DNA from 2 places in the Kribbella sp. NBC_01245 genome. Region 1 is predicted to be linked to the other one. Evidence: predicted binding sites of a transcription regulator. Region 1 holds the regulator's gene; the other holds the start of a gene.

Region 1 (3,372 bases):
AGGTGACCGGCTTGGATCCGGCCTCGGCCCCCGAACCGGAACAGGTCGGGCAGACCACCGCGGTGTCGATCTTCAGCTCGCGGGTGGTGCCGAAGGCCGCCTCGGCGAGGTCGATCCGCAGCGGGATCAGCGCGTCCTGGCCCCGCCGGGTGCGCGGACGCGGGCCGCGCGCACCGGCGCCACCGCCCTGACCGAAGAACGCGTCCATGATGTCGGTGAACGTGAACGCCTGGCCGAAACCGCCGCCCGCGCCGCCACCACTGCTGAGCGGGTCACCACCGAGGTCGTAGACCTGCCGCTTCTGCGGGTCGCTGAGCACCTGGAAGGCGCGGCCGATCTCCTGGAACTTGTCGTGCGCGTCCTCGGAGTCGTTCACATCGGGGTGGTACTGCCGGGCCAGCTTGCGGTACGCCTTCTTGATGTCCTCGGCGGAAGCGTCCCGGCTGACGCCGAGGACCGCGTAGTAATCGCTGCTCATACTCCTGTTTCCAAGATGGTCATGAGTCGGCCAGGATCTGGCTGACATACCGGGCGACGGCTCGCACCGCTCCCATCGTGCTCGGATAGTCCATATGCGTCGGCCCGACGATGCCGAGGGTGGCCAGGGTCTCCGACCGGGAGCCGTACCCGGCCGCGATCACCGAGGTGGTGGCGAGCTCCTCATACGGGTTCTCGTGGCCGATTCGGACCGTCAGGGTCTGCGGGTGAGTCGCCTCGCCCAGTAGTTTGAGCAGGATCACGTGCTCCTCGAGCGCCTCGAGCACGGGTTTCACGTTCCGCTCGAAGTCGTCGCCGTACCGGGTCAGGTTGGCCGCGCCACCGACCGCGATGCGCTGCTCGCCCTCGACCGTGAACGCCTCCATCAGCGAGGTCACGATCGCGGCCACCAGCGGCCGGTCGGCGGGCAGGAAGCTGTCCGGCACCCCTGCGAGCGTGGTCGCGGCGTCGGTCAGGCGCTGGCCGGTGAGGGCCGCGTTGAGCCTGCCGCGCAGGTCGGCGACGAGCTGCTCGGCGACGTCCTCGTGCAGCTCGACGATGCGCTGCTCGACCCGGCCGGTGCTCGTGATCAGCACCAGCAGCAGCCGGCGCGGAGTCATCGTCACCACCTCGATGTGGCGAACGCTCGACCGGGTCAGCGTCGGATACTGCACGATGGCGACCTGGCGGGTGATCTGCGCGAGCAGCCGCACGGTTCGCCGTACGACGTCGTCCAGATCCACGGCACCGGCGAGGAAGGTGGTGATCGCCTTCTTCTCGGCGCCGGACAGCGTCTTGACCGTGCTCAGCTTGTCCACGAACAGCCGGTAGCCCGCGTCGGTCGGGATCCGCCCGGCGCTGGTGTGCGGCTGGGTGATGTAACCCTCTTCCTCCAGCGCGGCCATGTCGTTACGGACAGTGGCCGGGGAGACACCGAGGTTGTGCCGGTCGACGAGGGTCTTGGAGCCGACCGGTTCGTGAGTGGCCACATAGTCCTCGACGATGGCCCGGAGCACGTCCAGCTTGCGTTCGTCCAGCACGCGCCTGCACCACCTCTCGTCTTGGCACTCCCGAGTTATGAGTGCCAGTCTACCGAGCCACCAACGTCCTCTGCGCCTCTGGCCGTCAGGCTGTGTCCGGGGTCGCATCCAGCGGTACGGCGGCCGGCCGCGCCACGGTGCTGCCCACCTCGACGGTCTGATCGCGCTCGGCGGCTTCGAGCAGCGACTCCATCACGTCGAGCACGTGGAACGCCAGCGATCCGCTCGCGCGGTGCTCCGTCCCGGTGCGGATCGCGCGGGCCATATCGGCTACTCCTACCCCGCGACCGGCGCCCGCATACCCACCGGCAACGTCTAGCGCCTGCCAGTCGCCCGTCTTGGGACTCCAGAGCTCGACCTGGCCGTCGAAGTTGTTCGGGTCGGGCACGGACAAGGTGCCGGCCGTGCCGAACACCTCGATCCGGGGCATCCGGCTGGCCCACACGTCGAAGCTCATCAGCACCGTGCTCAACGCGCCCGAGGTGTGCTCGACGATGCCGGTCAGATGCGTCGGGATGTCCACGCCGAACGTCGTTCCCGCTCGCGGCCCGGAGTGGATCGTCCGCTCCGCGTGCGCCCTACTCGCTCGGGCCGTCACGCGAGCGACCGGCCCGAGCAGGGTCACCAGGGCCGTCAGGTAGTACGGGCCCATGTCGAGCAGCGGCCCTCCCCCGGCCTGGTAGTAGAACTCGGGCGCGGGATGCCACCGCTCATGCCCGGCCGTGACGAACGACGCCGTCGCGGCCGTCGGCACCCCGATATCGCCGCGATCCAGCGCCGCCCGCGCGGTCTGAACGCCCGTACCGAGAACGGTGTCCGGCGCGCACCCGACCCGCACTCCGCGCGCCTTTGCAGCGGCCAGCACTGGCTCGGCCTCGGTACGACGTACGGCCAGCGGCTTTTCGCCGTACACGTGCTTGCCGGCCTCGATCGCCGCCAGCGCGACCGACGCGTGCGCTGCCGGAATCGTCAGGTTGAGCACCACGTCGACGTCGGGATCTTTGAGTAAGTCGTCCGACGTCAAGGCGCGGACGTTCTCCCGTTTGGCAGCCACTTCCACCGCGCGATCGAGGTCCAGGTCCGCGACCGCGACCACCTCGACACCGGGCAGTACGGCGAGGTGGTCCAGGTAGGTGCCGCTGATGACGCCGGTGCCGATGATGCCGACGCGGGCGTTCACCGGCTCGCCCACAGCAGGCCTCGCTCGATCATCGTGCGGACCTCGGGCACGTCCAGGTCCTCCAGGCTGTGCCCGGGAGTGCAGACGAAGATGCGGCCCTCGCCCCAGGTGCGGGTCCAGACCGCGGGCATGGTCGCGCCCTCGATCCACGGGTAGTCCGGGTGACCGCGGAAGGTGGTGGTGGCCAGCACGTTGTTGGTCGGGTCGGCGTGCACGTAGTACTGCTCGGTGTGCAGGTCGAAATGCGTCAGTCCCTCGACGATCGGGTGATCCGCGACGATCTGGATCTCGTGGTCGACGAACCCGCCGGGGTGCGAGATGAACTGGCCGCCGGTGATGAACTGGTAGTCGGTGTTGTCGCGGAACGAGTCCACGATGCCGCCGTGCCAACCGGCGAATCCGGTGCCGCCCCGGATCGCGGTCTCGAGGCCCTTGCACTGCTCGGCGGTGATCTCGCCCATGCTGATGCACTGCAGCACCAGATCGGTGCCGGCCAGGTCGAGATAGGCGTCCAGGTCGTCGGTCACCTCGACGGCGAACCCGTTCTCCTTCAGGTACGGCGTGAACAGCTCGGTCGCTTCCTGCGGCTTGTGCCCTGGCCAACCGCCCCAGACCACGAGGGCTCGTCGTTCTGCGGTCACGTGATTTGTCCTCACAGAGATCGGATGAGTCCAC
Region 2 (3,372 bases), 4.3 Mb from region 1:
GCACGTTGCGCCAGACGATGTTGAAGTACGCCGCGGCGGCGGAATCGGCCGGCTGCTGGAAGTCCCAGCCGCGCAGCACGTCCTGGCCCTGGCGCACGAAGTCGTCGGGGATACCGATGTCCAGCAGATGCGGTACCAGCATCTCGGCATTCGCGTTCTTGCTGTCGAGCTGGATGTCGGCCATCGCGTTCACGTCGAGTTTGCCCGCGCGCTTGATCCGGTCGAGGATCTGCTGCGAGCGATAGCCGTAGTCCCAGTTGCTGCCGAGGTGGCGCGGGTAATCCCCGGGGACGACGGCCTGGTTCGCGGTGACGATGATGCCGTCGGCCGGGTCGAACTCGGTCGGCAACTCCTCGAACGGCAGGAAGCTCTTCCAGTCGTAGTCCGGGTCCCAGCCGAGGGCGGGCCAGTCGCCGGCCGACTTGCCGCCACCCATGCCGCGGACCGGGATCTTGCCGGGCGCCTGGTAGCCGATGTGGCCCTCGCGGTCGGCGTACACCAGGTTCTGTGCTGGGGCCTCGAAGACCTTGGCGGCGGCCCGGAACTCGGTCCAGTTCTTGGCCTTGTTGAAGCCGAAGATCGCGTCGGCGGTGCGGCCCGGCGTGAGCGCGGTCCAGCGCATCGCGACGCCGTACGTCTCGGTGCCGAACCGCTGTGCCTTGCCCTGGCCGTACTCGGTGGAGAGTTTGCCGGTCTCCTTCGCGTCCTCGGAGATGTCCGAGATGAGCGGGCCGTGCTTGGTCACCCGGACGGTCAGCTTCTCCGGTTCGTCCCGGCCGGCCACCTTGAACGTCTCGGTGCGGATCTCCTCGAACGGGACGATCTTGCCGTTGTACTGGGTGCCGTTGGTGCGGATCTTCTCCAGGTACAGGTCGGTCACGTCGGGGTCGAGGTTCGTGAAGCCCCAAGCGATGTCGTTGTTGTGGCCGATCACCACCCCGGGCACACCCGCGAAGCCGAACCCGGACACCTCGAACGGGCAGCCCTCGCTGATCTTGCGGCAGTGCAGCCCGACCTGGGACCACACGCCCGGCATCGTCGCGCCGAGGTGCGGGTCGTTGGCGAGCAGCGGCTTGCCGGTCGTGGTGTGGTCGCCCGAAACGACCCACGAGTTCGAGCCGATGCCGTCGCCCTTGCCCATCAGGTCCGGCAGGCCCTTGGTGATCCGCTCGATCGTGTCCAGCGACTTGCGCAGCTCGGGCTGATCCAGCGACTTGCGCAGCGCCGGGTCGAGCGAACCGCGGTTGAACTTGCCGGTCGGCTTGGCGTTGACGAACTTGCCGCCGCTGACGTTGCCGGCCTCGACGATCGGCGCGTTCCGGTCGTACGGATAGGCCGGGTAGAGCTTGTTGATCTGGGCGAGCGACAGGATCGTGGCCATCTTGGTCCGGGCGATCTCGTCGTCCATGTTGCCGGCCAGGTCCCAGGCCATCGCCTTCAACCAGGCCAGCGAGTCGGCCGCGGTCCACTGCTCGGGGCGATAGTCCTCGCCCTGGAGGCTCAGCACGGCGTACTCGAGGGAGACGCCGGAGCCCTGGTTCTTCTCGAGGTAGGCGTTGACGCCCTTCGCATACGCGTCCAGGTACGCGCGGGTCGTCGGCTCGAGCATCTTCAGCTCGCGCTCGGCCACCCGGCGCCAGCCGAGCGTGCGGACGAACTTGTCGGTCTCCAGCGCGTCGGCGCCGAACAACTCCGACAGCCGGCCGGCCGTGACGTGGCGCCGGAAGTCCATCTCGAAGAACCGGTCCTGAGCGTGCACATAACCCTGCGCGGCGAACAGGTCACCGGCGTTGTCCGCATAGATCTGCGGGATGCCGTTGGCGTCGCGAACCACCTCGACCTCGGCGTCGAGCCCGGGCAGCTCGGCGGAGCCGTCGTACGACGGGAACGAGTGGCGGACAACGAAGACGCCGGTACCGGCGATCACCATCAGCAAGATGGCGAGGGCGATACCGCTGATGACGGAGAGTCGAAACAGGCGGCGCACGGACCCAACCGTAGAGACAACGCCGCTCACACCCCAAATGGGGCCGTCCGTCCTGCCACTTCCGGGCGTGGCGGCACCTGCTTCCGAGGCTGTTTTTGCGGCTTGATTGGAATAGTTCGGTCGCGTAGCGCATTATTAGCAGTCGAGTAGTAGGAGTGCCAGGCCTGAAGGGATCGACGTGCCGACGTACCAGTACCAGTGCACCGACTGCGGGACCAACCTCGAGGTGCGCCAGAGCTTCTCCGATGACGCACTGACGGTGTGCCCGGAGTGCGACGGAGTGCTGCGCAAGGTGTTCAACGCGGTCGGCGTCGTCTTCAAGGGCTCCGGTTTCTACCGCAACGACAGCCGCAACACGAAGAGCACCGCGACCGTGCCGTCGAAGTCCGACTCGGGCGCGAAGACCGCGGCTCCTGCTGCGTCGAGCTCCGGCTCGGGGTCCAGCTCGGGTGACTCCGGTTCTTCCTCCTCGAGCAGCTCGTCCTCGTCGGGCAGTTCCTCCAGTGGGAAGTCTTCCTCCGCCGCCTGAGGTCCCGCTTTCGCTGGAATTGCTCTGTGGATAAGGCTGGATCGGCTCTTCCAGGCTCGTAACTTCTCTGGCATGAGCCGAAACGAACCTCTGAGGCATCGCTTGCTGCGGGCCGTGCGCTGGCATCGGCGGTCCCTGGCCGCGGTGGCCGCCGCCGCAGGCGTGTATCTCGCCCTCACCGCCCTCGCCCCCGCACCGCCTCCCACCGTGCGCGTTCTCGCCGCCGCCCGTGACCTTCCGGGTGGCGAGCGCCTACTGCCCGGCGATCTGCGAGTGGTCGCGATACCGCCGGAGTTCATACCGACGGGCGCGCTCAGACCCGAGACGTCCGCCGCCCGGCGGACGTTGGCCGCCCCGATCCGGGCCGGCGAGATCCTCACCGACGCGCGTTTCGTCTCCCCTGCGTTGGTCTCTTCTGCACTCGTACGGCGAGCTGGCGGCGCGGGCGTGGTCGCGTATCCGGTCCGCTTCGACGATGCCGAGGTGGTCGCGCTGCTCCGGGTCGGCGATCGGATCGACGTGTACGCCGCTACCAGCACCACCTCGGCGCTGGCGGCCCGCCTTGCCACAGGGCTGCGGGTGATGGCACTCCCCCGCGCTGGTCCTGGCGCTGGTCCTGGCGCTGGTTCTGGCGCTGGTTCTGGCGAGACCGGGATCGGGTCATCGCTCGGCGGCGGCGGTTCGACGTCCGGGCGGTCTGGCGCCTTGGTCGTGCTGGAGCTCGAATCGCAGGCGGCCGCGCGGATCGCTCAAGCTGCGACGAGCAGTCGGCTGACTCTCGCCCTCTCCGGAATCACCTGACGCAGTTGGCTCCTTGGTGGCGCTGTGCGTCCTGACAGCCACGTACGGTTCCGGC

Evidence for each region. The regulator HrcA, encoded in region 1, represses chaperone genes, less so after heat shock. The targets are predictions, from matches to a motif close to TTGGCACTCGNNNNNNNCGAGTGCCAA.
Region 2: OG394_RS33980 (FmdB family zinc ribbon protein) is a predicted target of HrcA. The motif match lies at 2,123-2,149, and genes of this name have one in related genera.

Annotation. Positions count from the first base shown of each region.
Region 1 covers NZ_CP108487.1:3,093,394-3,096,765, forward strand. Annotated here, with positions in the region: gene dnaJ (molecular chaperone DnaJ) at 1-478, opposite strand, end outside; gene hrcA (heat-inducible transcriptional repressor HrcA) at 498-1,517, opposite strand; gene OG394_RS13615 (Gfo/Idh/MocA family protein) at 1,603-2,709, opposite strand; gene OG394_RS13620 (ThuA domain-containing protein) at 2,694-3,338, opposite strand.
Region 2 covers NZ_CP108487.1:7,416,102-7,419,473, reverse strand. Annotated here, with positions in the region: gene OG394_RS33985 (penicillin acylase family protein) at 1-1,987, opposite strand, end outside; gene OG394_RS33980 (FmdB family zinc ribbon protein) at 2,166-2,516, shown strand; gene OG394_RS33975 (SAF domain-containing protein) at 2,589-3,317, shown strand.